Regions from separate parts of the Exiguobacterium sp. Helios genome, predicted to be linked through region 2. Evidence: riboswitches for the same ligand, from Rfam matches in the RefSeq annotation. Region 2 holds a riboswitch; each other region holds the start of a gene.

Region 1 (8,439 bases), 280 kb from region 2:
ATGCAGGACCTGTTCACCCGTAAAATCACCCGGTAAATTAATCTCACCCGGTAAATAACCGACAATTCGTTTTACCTCCTGTGATTGGTTCCAACAGTCATATCCACCGATGGTCGCATGACCGGAGTCTGCTTGAATCAGCCCCATCAATTGCCGGATTGCCGTTGATTTCCCGGCTCCGTTCGGTCCGATAAAGCCGAACACCATACCCGGTTCGACCGTAAAACTGACATCAAATAAACCTCGTTTCGGCGCAAATTCTTTCGTCACGTGTTGCAAATGAATCATCCGAATCGCCTCACTTTTCTGGTGATTGCCGTTAGTACCTTATACCCGTTTTGGTACTTCTTGGGACAAATCCACCCGATAAATCACGAATCGTTCGTCGTGATTTTTTTGGAAAAGTTCTTTCAGACGGACTTCTTCCACCTGTTCGAAAATCGTCTGATGCTCTAAATAATACCGGTATTCGTCTGCCGGGTAATACAAAATCAAATCGAGCGGACGCGGACGCCGTTCAACGGATGCTAAGATTTGATCGACAACCTTCATGAAAATTTGGACGGAAAACGGATTAAAAAAGTAACATTTCGTGACATCATCCGGAATCGGATAAGCTTCCGCATACGTATGTTCAAAACGGATGCTGCCTTGACGTCGCTTCATCTTTTTCATGTAAGTTGCTTGATTCATAAGGGCATCTTCATAAAATTGTCCATTCATCTCAACACCGATGACGGAACAATCAAACCGATCATGCAGATAAAAGTTCAACCGTCCTTTTCCGCAGCCGAAATCAATGACCGTATCCGTATAATCGAAGGGATAGACGGCACATAATTCCTCCAGCGCTGCATAAGGCGTCGGTTCGTACCGGTTATAATGGCTGAATGCATTATAAAGATGCTGAATATCAATCGTCTCGATGCGTAGCCGTTCTTCGTACTCTTTTTCATTCATATTTGATTCCTTCTTTCAAGCATTGTTGGTTTCATCGTACTATACTATGGATGTAAGCATTTCATTCTATAAGGGGGACTATCCAATGATCGTTGTTACGAATCGGATTAAAGTCAAAAAAGGAATGGCAGCAGCACTCGCACCACGCTTTACCCGTCCGAGTGGTCTTGACTCGATGAAGGGATTTGTTCGTGTCGAAGTTTTACTGACACAAGGTCTCGAAGAACACGATGAAATGAACGTCAACATGTACTGGGAAGACATGAAGGATTTTGAAGTATGGCGGAACAGTGATGATTTTAAAGAGTCACATAAGCGTCCGGCACCGTCAGACGGCAAACAAGAAGAATCTCCAATGCTTGGAAGTGAAATCATCACGTATGAAGTGGCTTCTGTCAAAGAACGAACTTCTTTATAATTCATGTCAGAACCGCCTTGCCTCCAATTTGGTCGCAAGGTTTTTTTATTCTTAAGAGACCCCTCACTATATTGATATGGGTTTAAATTGTATGTAATACCATTATTTGTTATCATAGGTCCAATACAGAAAGAGAGAGGACTTATCATGCTGAATTCATTATCGATTTTTGAACAGGCCATCCGCGCCTTACCGATTGATCGGTCCTTGACGCGCCAGGACTTGTTCACAGACGGTTTCCTATTACAACAGGAACAGGAATTATCCGTTTACTACTCACCAATCGGAGAATATATCAATCGCTCTGCCAAAATAGTCTTCATTGGCATCACACCAGGATTTGAACAAATGCGCATTGCTTATGAAGAAGCGGCTGATGCCTTCCACCATGGTGCAACAATCGAAGAAGCATCGAAAATCGTCAAATACAGTGCCAGTTTCGCCGGTCCCATGCGGCGTAATTTGACAATAATGTTAGATGAACTCGAATTAAATCGTCTGCTGAATATTCCTTCAACAGCCACCTTATTTCATGCAAATCAGAATCTGTTGCACACGACTTCGATTCTGAGACATCCTGTTTTTTACCGGGACAAAAATTATACGGGACATCAACCAAAGATTGACCGAACACCGTTGCTGCAACATTACGCGTATGAGCACTTCGCAGCGGAATTGAATCAGTTACCCGCCCCTGTCATTTTGGTCCCGTTCGGACGTGTCGTCGAGTCAACTGTCCGGACATTGCTTCATCAGGGACGAATTAAAAAACATACTGTATTATTTGGTTTCCCGCATCCTTCTGGTGCAAATGGACACCGGAAGCGACAGTTTGAAGAAAATAAAGACTATTTGATGAAGCAGTTAACTTCCTACTTCGATACTTAACAAACAGCCTTAATTTTTTAAAAGAAATAGGATAAGATTTTCCTATAAAAAGAATATGACTATTCTATCGATGAGGTAGAGGCGCGGTGTTGATGAGTATTTGGTCTGAGGATGACAACGAAGACGATCAAAGAAAGGTGATGCCGCCGAAGTATCGTCACGTGTCAGACGTGACCATGCTGGTCGAATCGGGAAAGACCCGTTCGATTGCCATACGCATGTTGTATGGAGCGCTCCAATTCGGCTAAGAAAGACGCATCCAGCAAGGGTGTCGGCTTTGTTGCCGGTGCCCTTGCTTTTTTCTGTGCAACGGGTCTCATCTTCTAAAAAAGGAGGAGGAACCACAACAATGGTCAACTATTCAGATTCTATCGTTGCGCTTGTCCCGGCAATCGTTGCCATCGTTTTAGCAATTGTCACACGAAAAGTCGTCATTTCACTTGGTGTCGGCATTTTGATTGGTGCCTTACTGCTTCACAGCTTCAATCCGGTGGATACCGTTGTTTATCTCGGAAAAAACATCTTCAGTCTGTTTTGGGCAGACGGTGCGTTAAATGAATGGAATGTCTTATTACTCGTTTTCTTACTGTTACTCGGTGTCTTGTCTACACTGATACAAACATCCGGCGGTGCCCGTGCTTTCGGCGAATGGGCGACGACACATGTCAAGACGGCACGTGGTGCAAGGCTTGCCGCTTTCGGATTAGGTATTTTGATTTTCATCGATGATTACTTTAACAGTCTGGCCGTCGGAAATGTCAGTCGTCCGTTAACGGATCGTCGCGGTGTCTCGCGCGCCAAACTGGCGTATATCATCGATTCCACCGCTGCACCGGTCTGTGTCATCAGTCCATTATCGAGCTGGGGTGCCTTCATCATCTCGATTATCGCAGGAATCTTGACGACCCATTCAATCACTGATTACTCGGCGTTCAGTGCGTTCCTGATGATTGTGCCGTTAAACTTCTACGCCATCTTCGCTTTGTTACTGACACTCTACATCGCCTATACGGGAATTGCCGTTGGACCGATGCGGACGCACGAGTTGCGGGCCTTACAAGGTGAATTGTTTGACGCCAACAAAGGGACACCAATGGGGATGGCAGAAGAAGTCAAGGAACACGATGGCGGTAAAGTCCGTGACTTGGTTGTTCCAATCGTCGTGTTAGTCATTGCGACCATCACAGCCCTTCTTTGGACAGGTGCCCAGGCACTTGCGGCTGACGATCGGCCTTTTTCGTTAATCGGCGCCTTTGAAGCAACAGACGTGACGCGCTCACTTGTTTCTGGTGTCATCATCAGTTTAGTCGTTGCGTTCCTGATGATGATCGGTCGGAAAATTCCGGCACGTGATTACCGCATCAGTATCTGGGCGGGCATGAAATCGATGTGGCCCGCTGTCGTTATTCTGTTGTTTGCCTGGACGATCATCGCGGTCATCGGTGACATGAAGACCGGGGATTATCTCGCAAGTTTCATCAGCAAATCGATTCCCGCTTCTTATCTGCCGTTCCTTCTATTCTTGATTGCCAGTATCATGGCATTCTCGACCGGAACGAGTTGGGGGACGTTCGGAATCATGTTACCGATCGGAGCCGATTTGATCATGGCGGTTGATCCAAGTCTGTTGTTACCAACACTTGCTGCTGTTCTTGCCGGATCTGTCTTCGGGGACCATTGTTCACCGATTTCCGATACGACGATTCTCAGTTCGACCGGTGCCGGTTCGCATCATATTGATCACGTCACGACCCAGTTGCCATATGCCTTGATTGGTGCAGTGACGTCGGCTGTCGGATATCTCGTACTCGGTGTCACCGGTTCGTCCCTATTCGGCTTCATCGGTGCCCTGATCGCCTTCGTGATTTTCCTCGTCATGCTGAACGTCCTGTCACGACGCGGCGAAGTCCCGTCGCAGCTACGTTCGGAGTAAGATGCAGTAAACACACCATCCAAAAAGCCGGACCTGATGAATTCATCGGGTCCGGCTTTCTTTATACGATTTTTTTTAATTTCAGACCATTAATGCGCAGACTTCGTTCGCAAACGCGACCGGATCTTCGATTGGTAGTCCCTCCATCAATAATGCTTGTTGATACATCAACTTCGTGTACCGCTCAAATTTCGGACGGTCTTCAACGTACGCTGATTCAATCGCCCGGAACACATCATGTGATGTATTTAATTCCAGGATTTTGACGGCGGCGACGTCCTGGTTGTTCGGCATCGCTTTGAGGATTTTCTCCATCTCGATCGATACTGCACCATCCGTTGCAAAGCAGACCGGATGTGATTTTAAGCGGGTCGAGGCTTTGACTTCTTTGACTTGTCCTGCCAGTACCTCCTGCATCGCTTTAAACATCTCGGCTTGTGTCTCGGTCGTTTCCGCCTGTTCCGTCTGTTCAATTCCGAGGTCGCTGCTCGTGACAGACTTAAACTCTTTTCCTTCATAGTTAAGAAGCATTTGAATGGCAAACTCATCGATTTCTTCCGTAAAGTACAGAATATCGAAGCCTTTATCTTTCACGAGCTCTGATTGCGGCAACTTATCCAACCGGTCCGTGCTTTCGCCTGACGCGTAATAGATATACTTTTGATCTTCCGGCATCGCGGCGACATACTCTGCAAGCGTCACTAATTTTTTCTCTTTAGCCGAATGGAACAGAACAAGGTCTTTCACCGTGTCCTTTTGCATCCCGTAATCGTTATAGATACCGAACTTTAATTGACGGCCGAATGCTTGGTAAAACGTCTCATATTTTTCGCGGTCGTCACGCAACAAGGCTTCGAGCTGCGTCTTGATCTTGCTTTGAATATTCTTCGCAATCAACTTCAACTGACGGTCGTGTTGCAACATTTCACGCGAAATGTTGAGCGATAAGTCTTCCGAATCGACCATTCCTTTGACGAAGCTGAAGTGATCCGGTAAGAGATCGCTGCATTTTTCCATGATTAAGACACCGTTCGCATACAGTTCGAGTCCTTTTTCGAACTCTTTTGAATAATAATCAAACGACGGTTGCTCGGGAATGAACAAAATGGACTGATAACGGACGGCTCCGTCAGCACTGATATGAATGTGTTTGATCGGTGCGTCAAATCCGTATCGTTTTTCCTGATAGAAGTTGCGGTAATCGTCATCCGTCAGCTCCCGTTTGTTTTTTCGCCAAATCGGCACCATGCTGTTGACCGTCTTCATGACCGTAACGGACTCAGTTTCGTCTGATCCGTCGACCGGACGCTGTTCCGTCTCCGCCATCTCAATCGGATAGCGGATGAAGTCGGAGTATTTCTTGATGATGGTCCGGAGGCGGTACGGTTCTAAATATTCATCGTAGTTCTCTTCTTCTTCGTTGGCTTTAATATGAAGTGTGATGTCTGTTCCGACCGTCTCTTTTTCGACCTCTTCAATCGTATACCCGTCGACTCCGCGTGACTCCCACTTGTAGGCGACATCACTGCCAAAGGGTTTCGTCACGACCGTAACGGTATCGGCGACCATAAAGGCGGAATAGAAACCAACACCGAACTGTCCGATGATGTCATGGCCGTCCTTTAATTCATTCTCCGCTTTAAAGGCGAGCGATCCGCTTTTCGCGATCGTTCCGAGGTTTTCTTCAAGTTCTTCTTTTGTCATCCCGATTCCCGTATCGCGCAAAATCAGTTGACGTGTTTCTTTATTCGGTTCAATCGTAATTTTGTAGGCTTCCTTGTCGAACGTGATTGTCTCGTCCGTCAACGCTTTATAATAAATTTTATCGATGGCGTCACTGGCGTTCGAAATCAACTCACGTAAAAAGATTTCCTTGTGTGTATAGATGGAATGAATCATCATTTCGAGCAATCGTTTCGATTCGGCTTTAAATTGTTTCGTTTCCATTTTCGATACCCCCTTTTACTTTTAGCACTCTATACAATAGAGTGCTAATTCATTTCCATTATTACGGATATGAAAACGACTGTCAATCCTCTACTGGGTAGAATTCAGCGAGTTTTTTCCGGACATGCTCTCCGATTTCCCGCAGTCCATTCGCCGAGCCGTATGTCCCATGACTTCGCCCATTTTCATCGACGCGGCTGCCGAGACCAAGGAACTGTTCGCTCGGTTTAAAATGAAGTCCGATAATCGGCAGATTCAGTTCAGCCGAATAACCAAATTCGACGACAGCATCCGGATAATCGGTTAGTGGAACGGGTTCTTGCCACGCAACACTCGGATCAAGCTTCCGAAAACGGTCCGTGTGCTCCCGTCCAAGCAAGATAATCCCGTGTAATGAAAACAATGGCACCAGTTTCAAAAAAAAGGTTTGTCCAAAAACGGTTTCTTCCAGTTCGTGCCGCATCGAAATCTTTCCCATATACCGTTTCGTCGGAAGTGGAAAGAAGTCCGTGTGAATGACAGACTGCAGAGAACCATCATACAAGGATGCACCCAGTCCGTTTAAGAACCCTTCCAGCTTCCCGCCCTGTTCTTTTCCGAACCATGTTTTATAGACATCCTTTTGTTGAAAATAGTCATTGAATTTACGGATGCTTTGTTCCAAGTGGATGTCTGTCAGATATGCCTCCAACGACATGCCCGGATTCAGTAAAAAGAACGGTCCGGTCGAGTCAAACCGCAGCGTTCCATCCTTTTTTAAAAACTGTCCGGCTGACGGATTCGTCGCCACTGTCAGCCAACTCTTTTTTGCGGCATCACCGAACCATAAGACAGGTGTCGTTCTTTCTATCAATTCCTCTTTCATCGGTCCATTCGTTAACTCGATTTGATGCTGAACGGCTTCGGTTAAGAGTTTTTTTGCTGATTTCCGTTGTTCTGATGTCAGCGTTCTCATTCCTTTCGTGTTGCGCTTTCCTGTTTGAGTTATTCCCGTTCCTTAAAAACGTTAGACAGTTCGATGGGTTTAGCCCGATTGATGCAGGGAATGATTCGTAAGGTAAGCTACACCATCGGATATTATTTTTTAGGAGGAGATTTTTGATGAAACGACTTGAAAACAAAGTGGCCGTCATTACCGGCTCAGCGACAGGAATCGGGCAGGCAACGGCACTTGTCTTTGCCGAGCAGGGAGCGACAGTCGTCTGCGCGGACGTCGAGCTTGAAAAAGCACAAGCAACGGTAGAGAAAATCAAGGAAGCCGGCGGGAAGGCAGAAGCCGTTCATGTCGATGTCTCACAAGTCGACAGCGTCAAACAACTCGCCGACCATCTAGAGTCTACATACGGAACGGTCGACGTCTTGTTTAACAATGCTGGAATTGATCAACAGGGAGGAAAGGTGCATGAATACCCGATCGAACTGTTTGATCAAATCATCGCCGTCGATTTACGCGGAACGTTCTTAACGAGTAAATTCGTCATTCCATTGATGCTGAAGAACGGCGGATCCATCATCAATACATCATCGATGTCGGGGCGTGCAGCCGACTTGAACCGTTCCGGCTACAATGCTGCAAAAGGCGGCATTGCCAACTTCACACGGGCGATGGCAATTGATTATGCCCGCGATGGCATCCGCGTCAACTCGCTTTCCCCAGGGACGATTGAAACACCGCTCATCGATACACTCGTCGGTGGAAAAGAAGAACAACAAGGTAAACAGTTCCGCGATGCCAACGCCTGGATTACTCCACTCGGCCGTCTCGGCAAACCGCGTGAGATGGCGACGGTCGCCCTGTTCCTTGCGTCAGATGACAGCTCTTACGTCACCGGTGAAGACATTACGGCCGACGGCGGCATCATGGCGTACACGTGGCCGGGCGAAATGTTAATCGACGACAAATGGAAAACAGATGCTGAATAACGGCTTTGATTTTCTGTTCAGCACGATTCCTGATTCAGGAATCGTGTTTTTTTGTTCATTTTCAAACGGTTTGAGCCTAAGAAATTCGGTGCGCTTAAATGTTTTGGCCATTCGTTCACCTCACGCAACTACCTGAAAACGGGAACAAGACAGTAAAGGAGGAGAAATTATGCTTACAGAACCGATTACTTATTTGCAACGCTGTTTACAAATTCCAAGCACTAATCCACACGACGGGGAAGAGAACGTCGCAACCTATGTCTATGAATTACTGACCTCTCATGGTGTCCAGACAGACTGGATTGAAGTCTCTCCGAAACGGATTTGTCTTGTCGCCACGGTCGAGGCCGGTGCTGCTGCCGTTCATCCG
Region 2 (8,439 bases):
TCTCTGCTTTTTTAATCAGTTTACGGATCGGACCTTTCGTGTTGTCGATCGTAAAGCAGACCTTGCTTGGATTTTTCCCTTTGGCATATTGGCGTAAGTCATCTAAGTAATGTTGAATGTAGGCTGCAATGGCCGGCTCTGCATCATACCCCGCTTCTTCCGCAAACAATTGGACGGAGACCGCCATCCGAATCAAATCGTACAGATAAGAACCGAGATACCCTTCGTCAAAGTCATTGACGTCATAAATGATTTCACCCTTGGCATTACCATGAACCCCAAAGTTTTCGAAATGGAGATCACCTTGAATCCAGGTCGGTGTCTCAGGGGGCGTATCAAATCCGAGCGGAATCCGTGTCACATCATAATAAAACAAATGTGAACTGCCGCGGAAAAAGAGAAACGGGCTGGTACTCATCTTTTGATACTTCGTTTGCCGTGCTGCTTCATCCAGTCCACGGACTTCATGATCGTAAAAATCCAGTACTTTCGCGATGGTCAGCTGTCGAATTTCTTCATAGACTTGTGTAAACATACAAAACCCTCCTTTTTCTAGAAAAAAGACAGCAAAACGAATCCGCTTTGCTGCCTGCCTGTTGACTTCATTCGAAGTGTTTTTTATATTCCCCATATCCTGCCGAATCAAGCTCTTCTACCGGAATAAACCGGAGTGCTGCCGAATTGATGCAGTAGCGGAGACCACCAAGCTCGGTCGGACCGTCATCAAAGATGTGACCAAGATGACTGTCTGCATTTGCGGAACGGACTTCTGTCCGTGTCATGCCGTGTGTCGTATCGAGTTCCACTTCCATCTTGTCCTCGGAAATCGGTTTGGCGAAGCTCGGCCATCCGCAGTTCGAGTTAAACTTATCTTTTGACGTAAAGAGCGGTGTCCCGTCGACGATATCAACATAAAGTCCCGGTCGTTCCTCATCCCAATATTCATTACGGAAAGCCGGTTCCGTCCCGTTTTCCTGCGTAACTTTATACTGAATCGGCGTCAGACGTTGTTTCAGTTCCTGTTCTTTGCCCTGATCCTTCCAGGCTTCCTTCACGAACTTGGCACGTCCCGATCCGACACTGTACATCTGATAACGGAACGGATTTTTTTTGTAATAATCCTGATGGTATTCTTCTGCCGGCCAAAACGGTTTTGCCGGACGGATGTCGACTGCTACAGGACGTGAAAAACGTCCAGAGGCGTCCAGCGCCGCTTTCGAACGTTCTGCGGCTTGCTTTTGTTCTTCATCGACATAAAAAATTGCCGGTTCGTACGATTGACCACGGTCATTGAACTGTCCGCCGCCGTCCGTCGGATCGATTTGCCGCCAAAAAATTTCAAGTAACTCATCGTATGAAATGACAGACGGATCATACGTCACTTCCACCGCTTCTAAATGTCCTGTCGTTTCAGAACAGACCTCTTTATAAGTCGGGTTTTCTGTATGACCACCTGTATAACCGGAAATGACTTGTTCGACGCCATCATATTTATGAAATGGCTTGACCATGCACCAAAAACAGCCACCTGCGAATATTGCTTTTGCCATCTAGCTTCCCCTCCTCTGTATAGGTCTATTTTAACGCGTTCCACGCCAGTACCCTACTATCTTGCTCAGTCACTCTTCAGGATTCGCTTTTAGACGGCGCATGACAAAATAAATCGCCGCAAACACTAAAATCAATCCACCGAGTGAATACCATATGTTATTCATACGGTACAGCATCTGATAGATGGCTAACGTCACAAGCAAAATCGCAATCGGGATGAATGCCCGTTTAAAGTGATACCAATAGTTCACTGAGGTCGCCTCCATTTTTCTTTTATCTTATACGATTTTTTACTGTTTGATATGCTTTTCTAGATTATTTCTTTTTCAACATCCATCAAAAAAAGCCGACTCCGTTTGAAACGGAATCGACTTTTACCTTACGAACGCGGATGTTTCGGGAATTCCATTTCTGAATAAGGAACGACCGATGTCCGGTTTTTAAATTTATGACCTAACCAGAAAGCAAGGAATAACGGAATACCGACATATGTCGCGGCGATTCCAACCCAATCAATTTGATCCGCGAGGAATGCGGCATAGTTTTGACCGACGATGACAAGGAAACAAAGTCCGAAGGCAAAGAGCGGTCCAAACGGGAAAGCGGGTGCAACGTACGGCAAGTCACTGAGTGAATGACCTTGTGCAAGGAATCCTTTACGGAAACGGTAATGGCTGATCGCGATACCGAGCCATGCTATGAAACCGGTCATCCCGGAAGCATTCAACAACCAGAGGTAGACCTGTCCGCCAAACATCGATGTCAGGAAGCAAAGTGCGCCGATTGCCCCAGTTGCGAGCAAGGCATTACGGGGAACACCGTTTTTCGAGACTTGTGCGAACATTTTCGGCGCGTCACCTTGGCGTGCCAATGTGTACAGCATCCGTGTCGATGCGTACATCCCGGAGTTCCCGGCTGATAAAACAGACGTCAGGATGACGGCGTTCATCAATGCTGCCGAGAACGCGAGACCGGCTTTTTCAAAAACAAGTGTGAACGGACTGACTGCTACATCGGTAATATCGTTTGAAACCAGGTTCGGACTTGTATACGGAATCAACATGCCGATGACAAAAATCGCAAATACATAAAAGAGAAGAATCCGCCAAAAGACTTGTTTAACAGCTTTCGGGACGTTTTTTTCCGGATCTTCGGATTCGCCTGCCGCGATTCCGACAAGTTCGGTTCCCTGGAAGCTGAAACCGGCGACCAAGATGATACCGATAACGGCTGGAATGCCTCCGACGAACGGTGCATCACCTAATGCAAAGTTTTTAAAGCCGACCGGCGCTTCTGATGTGAAGACACCAAAAATCATCGCGACTCCGACAATCAAGAAGATGATGACTGTGACGACCTTGATCATCGCGAACCAGTATTCGGCTTCACCGAATCCTTTAACGGAGAAGTAATTTAAACCAATCATCAGTAACAAGAAGATGGCACTGAAATAAAAACCTGGAACATCCGGGAACCAGTATGTCATGACGATTTGGGCCGCAACGAGTTCAACGGCAATCGTGACTGCCCAGTTGTACCAGTAGTTCCAACCGAGTGCAAAACCAAACGATGGATCAACGAACTTCGCACCGTAGGTCGAGAAGGAACCGGCGACCGGCATGTAAGCGGCCATCTCACCAAGGCTCGTCATTAAAAAGTACACCATCAATCCGACGACCGCATACGATAACAGGGCACCGCCCGGACCGGCAGCTGCAACGGACGCACCGGAGGCAATGAATAAACCGGTTCCGATGGCTCCGCCAATCGCAATCATCGACATGTGACGGGCTTGCAGACCGCGTTTTAATCCTTCTTCAGTTGAATCGAGTTTTCTTTGGGGTTGTAAAGTATTCATCTTATTCGCTTCTCTCTTTTTTAAATTTTTGAGAGGACACTTTTTGAATCGAAAAAAAACAAAAAGCGCCCTCACCTTCCAGAAGGAAGATGAGAACGCAACATAGTAAAAAGGATGCGCCCCATTCTACCGTCGTGAAAGATAGCTCCCCACAAGTCAGATCTGACCTGTGACAGTATTAGACCTGTTCGATCTAATCCCAATCGATCATCTTCAAAGCGATGATTGATTTCGGCAATTCTTCCTTTTCAGTCACCTCATCTGCCGCTTGACGACATCTGTGACTGTACTTATAAGAACTGCAACCTCCATCCCACTGGTTGAGTGAGAACTAATTAAGTTAGTTATAATTTCGTTATTACTTCGTCATGTTACACAAAACGTCTTCAAATTGTCAATTCTTTTTTTGAAATTCCCGCTATCCGTGGTAAAATTCCGTAATTTTTAGTACACTAAATTATAGAAGTTAACCGAGAGAAAGGATGTTGCTTGAATGCCACAAGAACGTGATCAACTGACCTATCGATTAGAGGAACAAATGCGGGTCATTCTCCGGACATTACGCCGCGAACTCAACCGACTGTTTGAAGGAACCGCGACGCGGAGTGAATTTTTCATTTTGCGCAGCCTGTCCGAAAATGGTCCCCAACGTCCGACTCTACTCGCAGAACAGTTTGAGCTTGCGACAAGTCAGGTAACGGCTTTGACTGATCGTCTGTATAAAGCCGGATTCGTCACGCGGACGCGTTCGACGGACGACAGAAGATCGATTGTTTTAGCATTGACGGCCGAAGGTGAAGCCGCTTTCCACGAACTTGAAATCGTCCGCCGGAAATATCTCCAAGACCGTTTTGGTACACTCACCGAAGAAGAGCTTCATGCGATGGTCCAAGTCTTCGATAAGATCCTTTTAACGATGGATGAAGAGGCTGTTTCTTCCTAAAAATTGTTTTAAAAAAATATTTATTTTTTTCGCTGACAAAGTTCACTTGACTGTGTACTTTGTCTTTTTTTTCGACTTGCCATGTTTCCCTAAACATTTTTCCATTTCTTGCCGTTATTAAAATGGGTATACTAGAACTATCTTATTGGAAATGCGTTTACGAGGAGCTGGGAGGATTTGTTGTCCATCATGAATAATTTCATCATCAATTTTTGTCTACTGTTTACAACGATCACTCTTTTGTTTCTACCTTTTCGAAATCACCCGCGGATTACACCGAACACGAATCTGAACATCCGACTCGTGTTAGGCTTCATCGCCGGATTGATTTCTGTACTCTTGATGTTCAACAGCATCCAGATCGATGTCGCCCGGATTGATTTACGAATTGTCCCCATCGTCATTGCCATGATGTTCGGCGGCTTACCTAGTGCACTCGTCACCGGCACCATGATTATCGCAACACGTTTTGCCCTGACGCCTGTCGAACAAATCGATGCTGCCATCCTGTCAACAATCGTCATCGCACTGTTCATCCTGACGATTGCCATCGTCCGGCGCTACATCCGGATGACCTTCTGGAACTTCGAACTGATGATCGGGATCGGTATTCTCTATTCGTTGCCGGCTATCTATCTATTGACGAGCAGTTGGACGACCTTCATCGAAATATCACTGGCTTACATATTTTTTAACCTGATTGCCGGTTTTGTGACCTATCACCTGTTGACAGAGTTGCGACGCCACTTTGAAAACATCCAGTATCAACAAAAGCTCGCCATGACGGATGCCTTGACGGGCCTCGCTAACCGGCGCCGGCTGGATGATTCCTTGTCCCTTGTCGGTTCAGCAGAAGACGGGTATTCGCTTGTCTTGATTGATATTGATTTCTTTAAGCACGTCAACGATACGTACGGTCATGATGCCGGAGACGATGTTTTACGGCAACTCGGTACGACATTAGCATCACTGGCACGGCCGGATGATTTAGTCGGGCGTTACGGGGGCGAAGAATTTTTAATCATTCTCCCGAATACATCACTCGTCGATGCGAAAAACATTGCTGAGCTTGCCCGGACGACGGTCGCACGAAATCTGTTCCCGACGACGGCGGTCCCTGACTTACAGATTACGATTTCGCTGGGTATTGCACATTCCAGCAGCTCGCATACGTCTCTTGAGGCTTTACAGCAGGCGGATAAGGCATTGTATCATTCGAAAGACAGCGGACGGAATCGGAGTACGAATTACACCAAAAAACTGGAACTCGAACAAGCCTGATAACTGCCCTTTCCCGTCACTCGGTGAAAGGGCAGTCTTTTTTAGGTATTCTTTTCTACTGTTCCAGCCGATTGTTCCGGAAAACCGATACTTTTGACTGTTCCGAAAACAATCATCCGGCTGAGCTGGTCCGCCATATAGGCCGCTGAATAAGGACGACCGTTTCGTAACCAGGAAATCAATAGTCCGAGCTGTCCACCGATCACGTAGTTCAATAATAAATCACGATCAACCAATTGGGTTTCATTGACGGCATGTGCTTCAAACACACGTTGATAGTTTTCTTTTAACGTATCCAAAAAGCGCGAAATGAACGTTTTTACCGGACCATTCAACAACATCGTCCGGTAAAATTGTTCATGTTGCTCAATATGGATGAAAAGCCGTTCGAAATAGCGGCTGACCCGTTCGAGCGATGGATAGTCCGGTGATGTGATTCCTTGAATCCGGATCGCTTCCACAAGAAGCCGCATATGATCGTCTACAATCTGATTCATCAAATCATATTTATCTGTAAAGTGTGCATAGAACGTCGATCGATTGACAGCCGCCCCATCCGTCAACATCTTGACTGTGATCGTTGAAAAAGGATGATGGTCAAGCAAACGAAACAATTCTTTTGTAATACGGTCACGTGACCGCTTTGGTCGTGGATCTTGCCCTGGATTCATCTACTGGAACCACCTTTTTTTGATATTGTATCCGTTCTCATCGACTTTTCCAACACTTTGTCGGAAATTGTCGGTTGTATGTTGATTCCTTCTCCATATAATTAACTATATTAACTACTCCTCCCCCAGAGGAGTAGTTTTTATGTTACGACTGGGGAACTCAGAGTACACGAAAGAAAGGATGCATTTCATATCATGAACATGAAAAAAGTATTATTGATTAACATTTTGACACTGGTTGTTTTAATCGGTGGAGGCGCGATCGGCTATTACTACTACGATCAGGCGACAAGTTATGTGAAAACAGACAATGCCAAGATCGACGGAAAAATGATTACAATCGCAAGTCCCGGTGCCGGTAAACTGACGGACTGGACAGCAAAAACAGGTCAAACGCTCGACAGTGACACAACGTTAGGTCACGTCATGATGGCACAAGCTGGTCAAAAACCGGTCAGCACGGCTGTCTCTATGCCAACTAAAGCAACGGTCGTTCAGTCGATGGCGACAGAAAACGGCGTCGTTGGTGCAGGAACACCACTTGCTTATGGTTTTAACTTAAATGAGCTTTGGGTAACAGCAAACGTCGAAGAAACAGAGATCGATGAAGTTAAAGTCGGACAAACCGTCGATGTTTACGTGGACAGCTATCCAGACACGACGTTATCCGGTGAAGTCGAACAAATCGGTATGACGACGGCTGGAACATTTTCGATGATGCCGTCTTCAAACGGAACGGCCAACTATACAAAAGTTGCGCAAGTCATTCCTGTAAAAGTTTCGCTTTCACAAGAAAAATCACTCGACATTCGACCTGGTATGAATGTGACCGTCCGCATTCATAAGGATTAAGGAGGGACGTCTATGTCTACGACCTTCCTCTTTGGATACATTGCCTTTATGGTTGTCACGATCATCGGTGTCAACCTGATTGTCCGGCGTGCACGTCCAGCCGTGGCCGGTGATGTTCCTCTTGACGACGTGCCCGACCATCTCGATAACGTTCCTGTAACGCCTGCACCGCAAGTGCAAGAGCGGACGCCGTTAGCGACCGCAGATATCAGTATTCCAAAAGTCTTGACGGTTCTCTTGATCGGGATGTTCATCGCGATTTTGAATCAAACGTTGATCAATGTCGCTTTACCTGTCTTAATCAATGATTTTAACGTCTCGACCTCGACGGCACAATGGTTGACGACCGGATTCATGCTCGTCAATGGTATCTTGATTCCAATCAGTGCCTTTTTGATGCGAAGTTATACGTTTCGTCAACTGTTCCTCGTTTCGATGACATTGTTCTTCTTCGGCTCCATCATTTGTTCGATGGCGATGAACTTTCCGGTCATGATGATCGGACGAGTCGTACAAGCAGCCGGTGCCGGTATTTTGATGCCACTCGGCTCAAACGTCTTCATGACGTTGTTTCCGCCGCATAAACGTGGAGCAGCGATGGGCATGCTCGGAATCGCGATGATTCTTGCTCCCGCAATCGGTCCGACGATTACCGGCTATGTCATTCAGAATTACGATTGGCATGTCATGTTTTACGGAATGGCCTTTTTCGGTCTTCTGACACTCTTACTGGGTGTCGCTTGGTTTAAACTCGTTCAGCCTTTATCCAAACCGAAATTCGATGCACTTGGTGTTGTCTTCAGCACGATTGGTTTTGGAAGTCTATTGTACGGCTTCAGTGAAGCCGGTAATGACGGGTGGGACAGCCCGCTTGTCATCAGCACGATTCTGATCGGTATCTTAGGAATCGCAGCGTTCGCCCTTCGCGAACTTTCAATGGATGATCCGATGTTGAATATCCGTGTGTTGAAAGTACCGGAGTTTTCGTTCACGCTATTCATCAATATCATCGTCACGATGGCGTTGTTCGGCGGGATGCTTCTGCTTCCGATTTACTTGCAAAGTATTCGCGGTTTCTCACCGGTTGATTCCGGTCTCCTGTTATTACCCGGATCATTGATCATGGGAATCACGGGTCCGATTGCCGGTCGACTATTTGACCGGTTCGGCATCCGACCGCTCGCTATTTTCGGATTGACGTTAATGACCTACGGAACGTGGGAATTGACACAACTCGATATGAATACCTCTTACAATTCGATTATGGGCATTTATATGCTTCG
Region 3 (8,439 bases), 310 kb from region 2:
GAGCAAGGATTATGACGTCGTCGCATTATGCATGGACGTCGGCGAAGGAAAAGATTTGTCAGTCATCAAAGAAAAAGCGTTACTTGTCGGAGCAATCGAATCCATCGTTCTTGATGTCAAAGACGAATTCGCAAATGACTTTGTTTTGCCGGCCCTTCAGTACGGTGCGCATTATGAAGGAGCCTATCCTCTGATTTCCGCCTTATCTCGTCCATTGATTGCTGAAAAACTGGTCGAAGTGGCTCATGCCCACGGTGCCACAGCAGTCGCCCACGGCTGTACCGGAAAAGGAAACGACCAAGTCCGGTTCGAAGTTTCGGTTGCAGCACTCGATCCGTCACTCGAAGTCATCGCGCCGGTTCGTGAATGGAAATGGTCACGTGAAGAAGAGATCGCTTATGCGAAAGAAAATGATGTGCCGATTCCAATCAATCTCGACAGTCCATATTCAATCGACATGAACTTATGGGGACGCAGTAATGAATGTGGCGTTCTTGAAAATCCATGGACAGAGCCACCGCAAGATGCCTATGCCCTGACAGTTGCACCGGAAGACGCGCCGGATCAAGCGGAAGAAGTCATCATCGGTTTTGAAGCAGGTGTCCCGGTTTCAATCAATGGTACAGCGTATCCGCTGGCAAAACTGATTACCGAACTGAATATTATCGCCGGTGCACATGGCGTCGGACGGATTGATCATGTCGAAAACCGTTTGGTCGGAATCAAGTCACGTGAAGTCTATGAGTGCCCGGGTGCAACGGTCTTACTGAAAGCACATGCAGCCCTTGAGACCATCACATTGACGAAAGATGTCGCACACTTTAAACCGATTCTCAGCAAACAATATGCAGAAACGATTTACAACGGATTGTTCCATGCTCCGCTGACGAAAGGGCTCAAGGCCTTCTTGACGGCAACGCAACAGGACGTGACCGGCGAAGTCCGTGTCAAACTCTATAAAGGGAATGCAACCGTTACAGGACGTCAGTCAGCCGTTTCATTGTACGACGAGAAACTCGCGACCTACACAAAAGAAGATGCCTTTGATCACGAAGCAGCGAAAGGATTCATTAAATTGCATGGTCTTGCGATTGCGACACATGCCAGTGTCCATCGTCAGGAAGGCGTGAAAAAATGACGAAACTATGGGGCGGACGTTTTACGGAAAGTGCTTCCGCTCAAGCGGAAGCCTTCGGCGCATCGATTTCATTTGATCAGAAATTAGCCGCCGTTGATTTGCAAGGGAGTCTTGCGCATGCACAGATGTTGTATGAACAAGGGATTCTTGAGAAAACCGAGTGGCAACAAATCGAAGCCGGGCTGAAACAGTTACAAACGACACTCGATCAGCACGTCTACACGACGGTTGACGAAGATATCCACATGAATCTTGAACGGTTGCTGACGGAACAGATTGGTCCCGTTGCCGGGAAGCTGCACACGGCGCGCAGTCGAAACGATCAGGTCGCGACTGATTTGCATCTCTGGATGGAACAACATGTTCTCGAACTCCTGACCAGCATCCGTAATCTGCAATCCGTCATTACGGAACAAGCGGAGCAACATGTCGAGACGGTCATGCCGGGTTACACCCATCTGCAGCGGGCACAGCCGATTTCACTGGCACATCACTTGCTCGCTTACTTTTGGATGTTTGAACGGGATGCCGATCGGTTGACGGATAACTTAAAGCGGATCCGGATGTCGCCGCTCGGTGCAGGGGCACTGGCGGGAACGACTTTCCCGATTGACCGGTTCAAGTCAGCCGAGCTGCTTGGTTTTGAACAGGTCTATCCGAATAGTCTGGATGCGGTCTCGGACCGGGACTTCGTCATCGAGTATCTCGGTATCGCCTCAACAGTGATGATGCACTTGTCACGCTTTTGCGAAGAAATCATCATCTGGGCTTCACAGGAGTTTTCATTCATCGAATTATCCGACGCGTTTTCAACGGGATCGAGTATGATGCCACAGAAAAAAAATCCGGATTTCGCAGAACTGATTCGCGGTAAAACAGGACGTGTCTATGGTAACCTGATGGGCTTCCTGACGACGATGAAGGCTCTTCCGCTCGCTTACAATAAAGATATGCAAGAAGATAAAGAGGGTGTCTTTGATACCGCTGATACGGTGTTACAATCCGTTCAAATTTTTACAGGCATGATCGAATCCGCTACGTTTAAGACAGAAGCGCTCAAGAAGGCGACGATGCAAGACTTCTCGAATGCAACGGAACTGGCAGATTATCTGGTCACAAAAGGGATTCCGTTCCGGGAAGCGCATGAAATCGTTGGGAAAGCCGTCCTACATTGTGTGCAGAGCGGATGTTTCTTAAAAGATTTGACGCTGTCGACGTATCAGACGTTCCATCCGGTCATTGCGGAAGATGTATATCCGTTGCTCGATCCGGTTCAAGCCGTCGCACGACGGGGAAGTTACGGCGGGACCGGTTTTACAGCCGTCCGGGAACAACTCACATTAGCGAAGAAGTACCTTGAAAAATGATAAAATTCAAAAAAAGTTTGGCAAATCACTGGATTTAACAAAAAATGTTTGCTATAACTGTAACTAACAACCGACAGATAGAGGCGCGGATGACATCAGTAGCAACACTTACAAAGGCAAGCATGCCAAGTGATGTGAAAGGGGAAATCCGCCGAAGTGAACAGGAAAATGCTTTTTCCTGATTGCTGGTACAACGGTTAAGATCCGTTGTACTGCCGAAACCCACGTTTCGGAGCGCTATCTTACGTAAAAGAACGAATGACACTGTCATCGTTTGTCCGATCGTGATAACGACGGGCCGTAGGAACGCTCCTACCGGCCCGTCGTTTTTTTCTGTTTCGGGACAAAAGGAGATAGGATTGTGACAACTGTACTTAAATTTGGTGGTAGTTCGGTTGCGACTGTCGAACAGATTCAGTCAATTGCGAATTATTTGAAGAATCGGACGGATCAAGGGGAGAAATTAGTCGTCGTCGTATCAGCGATGGGGAAAATGACGGATTCATTGATTGCCCAAGCACAAGCGATTACCGACCGGCCGGAACGGCGCGAACTGGATCGTCTGCTTGCAATCGGAGAAGAACAGACGATTTCGTTACTCAGCATCGCGCTGAATTCACTCGGGACAAAAGCCTTGTCGCAAACGGGAGCCCAAGCCGGCATCAGTACGATGGGGCTGCATACGAAAAGTAAAATCAAACAAATCGACGGTGAACTGCTCCGGAAAAAACTTGAAACCTACGATGTGATCATCGTCGCCGGTTTCCAAGGGGTCAATGAACTGGGGGATGTCACGACACTCGGACGCGGCGGATCAGATACGACAGCCGTTGCCTTAGCAGCCGTCCTTGATAAACGTTGTGAGATCTATACGGATGTTGACGGTGTCTATACGGCAGATCCACGGATTCATGCTGCAGCGCAGCCGATTCCGCACATTTCATACGATGAGATGATGGAAATGAGTGCTCTTGGCTCAAAAGTCATGGAGATGCGCAGTGTCGAACTCGGTAAAAAATACGGCGTCCACATCTTCGTCGGAAAAACACTAGAATCGAAAAGAGGGACTTGGATTATGGAGGCAACGGAAACGATGGAACAGAAAGCAGTAACGAGTGTCAGTGTGACGAAAAACGTCCTGACGGTATCAATCAAACACGTTCCACAGACGAATTCAGCGGTCGCGGATATCTTTGAACTGTTGTCAGGTCGCCACGTCAACATTGATATGATCAGTCAGACGACGTTTGACAGTGACATCTTCCTTTCCTTCTCTTGTCCGTTAGACGAAGAAGAGTTTTTGGAAGAGGCCTTGCAGGATATCATCAATCGTTTCCCGACCGTCAAAGTCGATCGTCATAACCAACATGCCAAATTATCGGTCGTCGGAATCGGCATGCGGGACGCAACCGGCGTCGCTTCGAAATTATTTGCGATTTTCCGGGCCGAAAACATCACGTTTTATCAGGTTACAACATCAGAGATCAGCATCTCATATACGATTGCCCAAGCTGACATCGAACGGACCGTCGCAGCAATTGCTCAAGCATTCGACCTGTAAGGAGGAAATCATATGTATCATGTCGCAGTCATTGGCGCAACCGGCGCCGTTGGTCAAAAAATGTTACAAGTCCTGGCGGAACTCGACTTTCCGGTTCGTCAGATTTCAGCGTACGCTTCAGCCCGTTCTGCCGGGAAAACCGTCCAGTTCAAAGGACAGGACGTCACGATTCAAGCATTATCGGAGCAGATTACGGAAGACGGCATCGATGTGGCGCTGTTTGCAGCAGGCGGCACCATCAGTGAGCAGTATGCACCGTTACTGGCTGCAGCAGGCACACTGGTCGTCGACAATTCAAGCGCCTTCCGGATGCAGGCCGATATCCCGCTTGTCGTACCGGAAGTGAATCCGCAAGCAATCGGACCAAATGACCGTTTGATTGCCAACCCGAACTGTTCGACGATTCAATCGGTCGTCGCCCTGGCGCCGCTTCAACAATTTGGTTTGAAACGTGTTAACTATACGACGTATCAAGCCGTGTCCGGTTCCGGTCAAAAAGGAATCGAGGATTTAGCCCGCGGCAGCCGCGGCGAAGAACCGGTCAATTATCCGCATCCGATTCACGATAACATTCTGCCGCATATCGATGTGTTCTTACCAGACGGTTACACGAAAGAAGAACAGAAAATGATTGACGAAACACGAAAAATCTTCCAGCTACCGGAGTTACCGGTCAGTGCGACATGTGTCCGGGTTCCGGTCACGAATTCGCATTCTGTCGCCATCAACGTGACATTCGAGCAGGAGACAAGCGTTGCCGCCATCCGTGCCTCATTAGCGGAAGCACCAGGCGTCATTCTCGTCGATGATGTCAGTCAAAACCAATATCCGATGCCGCTTGATGCAAGCGGAACAGATGACGTCTATGTCGGACGGATTCGTCAGGATAAAAGTCTTGCCAATACATTCCACATCTGGTGTGTCGCCGATAACATCCGTAAAGGGGCCGCTTCGAACGCTGTCCAGGTAGCGCGTCAAGCACTTGAAAGTTCAATCCATTCTTAAAAAACGGGGAGGAATCGATATGTTTAAAGGAGCAGGAACAGCACTGGCTACACCATTTACATCAACCGGTGAGCTGGATTTAGCGGTATTTGAACAACTGATCGAACAACAACTCGCAGCGAATATTCAAGCGTTAGTCGTCGGAGGGACGACCGGAGAAGGGTCAACGTTGACGAATGAAGAGTTTGAAACATTACTGGAAACGGCAGTCCGTGTGACAGCCGGACGTGTACCGGTCATTGCCGGGACCGGAACGAACAATACGGCACAGACGATTGAAAAAACACAGACGGCAGCCCGACTTGGTGCTGATGCGGCAATGCTTGTCACACCTTACTACAATAAGACATCACAAGCAGGACTCGTCGCCCACTTCACGGCGGTTGCGGATGCAGTTGATTTGCCAATCATGCTCTACAATGTTCCGTCACGGACAGGGGTCGCGATTTCCATCGAAACAGCCGTCACACTTGCCAAACATCCGAACATCCAAGCGTTTAAAGAAGCAAGCGGTGACGTCAGTTTCATGGGCGAATTGATGACGGCCTTACCCGCTGACTTTGCGGTCTTCTGTGGCAACGATGATCAAATTCTTCCTTATATGGCATGGGGGGCACAAGGCGTGATTTCCGTCTTGTCGAATCCATACCCGGCAGAAACGCAGGCGCTTGCAGAAGCGTTACTGGCAAACGACTATGTTACGGCACGACGGATTCAAAGTGATTTGATGCCTGTCATCTCCGCGTTGTTCAGCGATGTCAATCCGATTCCCGTCAAAGCAGCGCTCGAAGAAATCGGACTGGCGGTCGGAGCACCGCGTCTGCCGCTCGTCCGTCAGTCGGAAGCGGGACATGCGCATCTGCTTGAGATGATGCGGAGTTACAAAGGAGTGGTTGGATGAAACTCGCCATTCACGGATACGGGGCAACCGGACATTTCGTCCACGAACTGGCACCGGATGATGTCGTCGCCGTCATCGATAAAACGAAAACGGCGGATCAGGTCCCGTCTTACGGTACGCTTGCCGAAATGACGGAGTCGGTCGATGCGATCATTGATTTTTCGCATCCGAGTCTTTTGCCGGACTTGCTTGCTTATGGGATTAAAACGAAGACACCACTCGTCATTGCGACGACGGGTTTCTCGGAAGCGGAACTGCAGACGATTCGCGATGCTTCGACACAAATTCCGATTTTCCAATCGTATAACATGTCGTTTGGAATCGCGATGATGCAACAGCTGTTAAAAACACTCGTTCCGCTCGCCGGAGCATTCGACATCGAACTGCTTGAGAAACACCACAATCAAAAAGTCGATGCACCGAGCGGGACGGCGGAGCTGTTGCTCCGGACCATCCAGGATTTACGAGATGTCCAACCGGTCTACGAACGGGAGTCGACGCGTGAGAAGCGGGAGCCAAACGAAATCGGAATGCACTCGATGCGTGGGGGAACGATTTTCGGCGAACATGAAGTATTGTTTGCGGGCGTCGATGAATTGATTGAAATCAAACACACGGCGTTATCAAAAAAAGTATTCGCTTCAGGTGCCATCAAAGCGGCGGAAGCGCTCATTCAAAAATCAGCGGGACTCTATACACTGGAGACGCTTTACACACAGGAGGATTCACATGTTATTAACTGATGCTTATGAAATTGCAAAATTCATTAAAGATGCTAAAAAAAAAACACCGGTTAAACTGTACGTCAATGGTGACTTGGCAGGACTGACGATTGAAGGAGCGACGGCATTCGGAACGGATCAATCAAAAATTTTCTTCGCTGATGCAGGACTTGCTTCAACTTTCTTAGAAGAATATGCAGACCGGATTACTGAAGTGCATGTCGAATATGACCGCCGCAACAGTGCCGTGCCGATGCTTGATACACGTCATTTGAATGCCCGGATCGAACCGGGTTCATGGATTCGCGATCATGTCGTCATCGGCGATAACGCGGTCATCATGATGGGCGCAATCATTAATATCGGTGCATCAATCGGAGATGGTACAATGATTGATATGAACGCTGTTGTCGGAGCACGTGGCACAATCGGCAAAAACGTTCATGTCGGCGCCGGTGCCGTGGTCGCAGGGGTTCTTGAACCACCTTCAAAAACACCGGTCATCATTGAAGATGGTGTCTTAATCGGAGCGAATGCCGTCATCCTAGAAGGTGTTCGTGTCGGAAAAGATGCGGTCGTCGCAGCAGGCAGTGTCGTCACAGAAGACGTTCCTGCAGGCAGCGTAGTGGCTGGTACGCCAGCACGTGTCATCAAACAGAAAGATGCAAAAACAGCAGAGAAGACGCAACTGGTGGATGATTTACGTTCACTCTGATTGACGTCGAAGAGGAGGAAAACACATGGCAGTGGATACACAGTATGGAGAAGCAATTTGGTTAGACGGGGTTTTTCATGATCCAAAAGAGGCAAATACGAGCGTCATGTCCCATGCGATTCATTACGGAAGCGGATTTTTTGAAGGCATCCGTGCGTATGCGACACCGGATGGTCCGGCGATTTTCCAATTGACGGAACACATTGAACGTCTGTTCCGCAGTTGCGCGTTCTATCACGTGACGATTCCTTATACAGTGGAAGAACTTGTTCAAGCGACGATTGATCTGGTCGCCAAAAACGGCTTTGAGTCTTGTTACATCCGCCCGTTTGTTTTCCTCGGTACACCGTGGCAGGCATTGATGGCAAAAGATACGACGGTACACGTCGGGATTTCTTGTTGGGAACTTGGTGAATACTTCGACAAAGGTGCCGGTATCCGGGCAAAAGTTGCTTCGTATCGCCGCGTTTCGTCGACAATGATGCCGATGCAGGCAAAAGCTGCCGCCAACTACATGAACTCGCAACTCTTAAAAGGAGAAGCACTTCGCGACGGATTTGACGAGGCGATTGCTCTTGATATGAACGGAAACGTCAGCGAAGCGAGTGTTGCCAACTTGTTCATGTTGAAAAACGGGACAATCTACACGCCTTCACTCGATTGTTCAGTATTAGACGGAATCACACGCCAAGTCATCATGCGTTTGGCACAGGATCAAGGCTATCCGGTCGTCGAGCGTCATATCGGCCGTGATGAGTTATACGTTGCAGACGAAATCTTCTTAACAGGTACGGCTGCAGAAATCACAAGTGTCGGTGAAATTGATCATATCGTCATCAACGGCGGAACACGGGCTGTCGCAGATGAGTTACTTGATCTTTACCGTCAAGCAGTTTCGGGTCAACTGCCACAATATGCATCGTGGTTGACTTACGTGACACCAGCCATCGCAGAATAATGAGTTCACGAACTATTGTTACCATCGATCGGGAAGCGGTGCGGCATAATGTCGCATCGGTTTTCGCCCGGT

The links. Region 2 has a riboswitch for lysine ahead of HNY42_RS02490 (amino acid permease). Riboswitches for the same ligand answer to the same signal wherever they lie in the genome.
Region 1: linked by a shared signal. The riboswitch ahead of HNY42_RS00930 (Na+/H+ antiporter NhaC family protein) and the one ahead of HNY42_RS02490 (amino acid permease) in region 2 are both predicted to bind lysine.
Region 3: linked by a shared signal. The riboswitch ahead of HNY42_RS03930 (aspartate kinase) and the one ahead of HNY42_RS02490 (amino acid permease) in region 2 are both predicted to bind lysine.

What each region holds. Positions count from the first base shown of each region.
Region 1 is NZ_CP053557.1:170,873-179,311, forward strand. It holds gene HNY42_RS00905 (ABC transporter ATP-binding protein) at 1-288, opposite strand, end outside; gene HNY42_RS00910 (methyltransferase) at 328-960, opposite strand; gene HNY42_RS00915 (heme oxygenase) at 1,046-1,378, shown strand; gene HNY42_RS00920 (uracil-DNA glycosylase family protein) at 1,526-2,266, shown strand; lysine riboswitch at 2,335-2,510, shown strand; gene HNY42_RS00930 (Na+/H+ antiporter NhaC family protein) at 2,616-4,199, shown strand; gene htpG (molecular chaperone HtpG) at 4,281-6,146, opposite strand; gene HNY42_RS00940 (hypothetical protein) at 6,229-7,101, opposite strand; gene HNY42_RS00945 (SDR family oxidoreductase) at 7,248-8,069, shown strand; gene HNY42_RS00950 (ArgE/DapE family deacylase) at 8,239-8,439, shown strand, end outside.
Region 2 is NZ_CP053557.1:448,285-456,723, reverse strand. It holds gene HNY42_RS02505 (DUF2252 domain-containing protein) at 1-535, opposite strand, end outside; gene msrA (peptide-methionine (S)-S-oxide reductase MsrA) at 603-1,550, opposite strand; gene HNY42_RS02495 (hypothetical protein) at 1,620-1,802, opposite strand; gene HNY42_RS02490 (amino acid permease) at 1,931-3,409, opposite strand; lysine riboswitch at 3,544-3,728, opposite strand; gene HNY42_RS02485 (MarR family winged helix-turn-helix transcriptional regulator) at 3,903-4,352, shown strand; gene HNY42_RS02480 (GGDEF domain-containing protein) at 4,542-5,633, shown strand; gene HNY42_RS02475 (TetR/AcrR family transcriptional regulator) at 5,675-6,304, opposite strand; gene HNY42_RS02470 (HlyD family secretion protein) at 6,500-7,156, shown strand; gene HNY42_RS02465 (DHA2 family efflux MFS transporter permease subunit) at 7,169-8,439, shown strand, end outside.
Region 3 is NZ_CP053557.1:756,426-764,864, forward strand. It holds gene HNY42_RS03920 (argininosuccinate synthase) at 1-1,138, shown strand, start outside; gene argH (argininosuccinate lyase) at 1,135-2,505, shown strand; lysine riboswitch at 2,576-2,753, shown strand; gene HNY42_RS03930 (aspartate kinase) at 2,867-4,066, shown strand; gene HNY42_RS03935 (aspartate-semialdehyde dehydrogenase) at 4,079-5,071, shown strand; gene dapA (4-hydroxy-tetrahydrodipicolinate synthase) at 5,091-5,972, shown strand; gene dapB (4-hydroxy-tetrahydrodipicolinate reductase) at 5,969-6,715, shown strand; gene dapD (2,3,4,5-tetrahydropyridine-2,6-dicarboxylate N-acetyltransferase) at 6,702-7,409, shown strand; gene HNY42_RS03955 (branched-chain amino acid transaminase) at 7,435-8,367, shown strand; gene alr (alanine racemase) at 8,367-8,439, shown strand, end outside.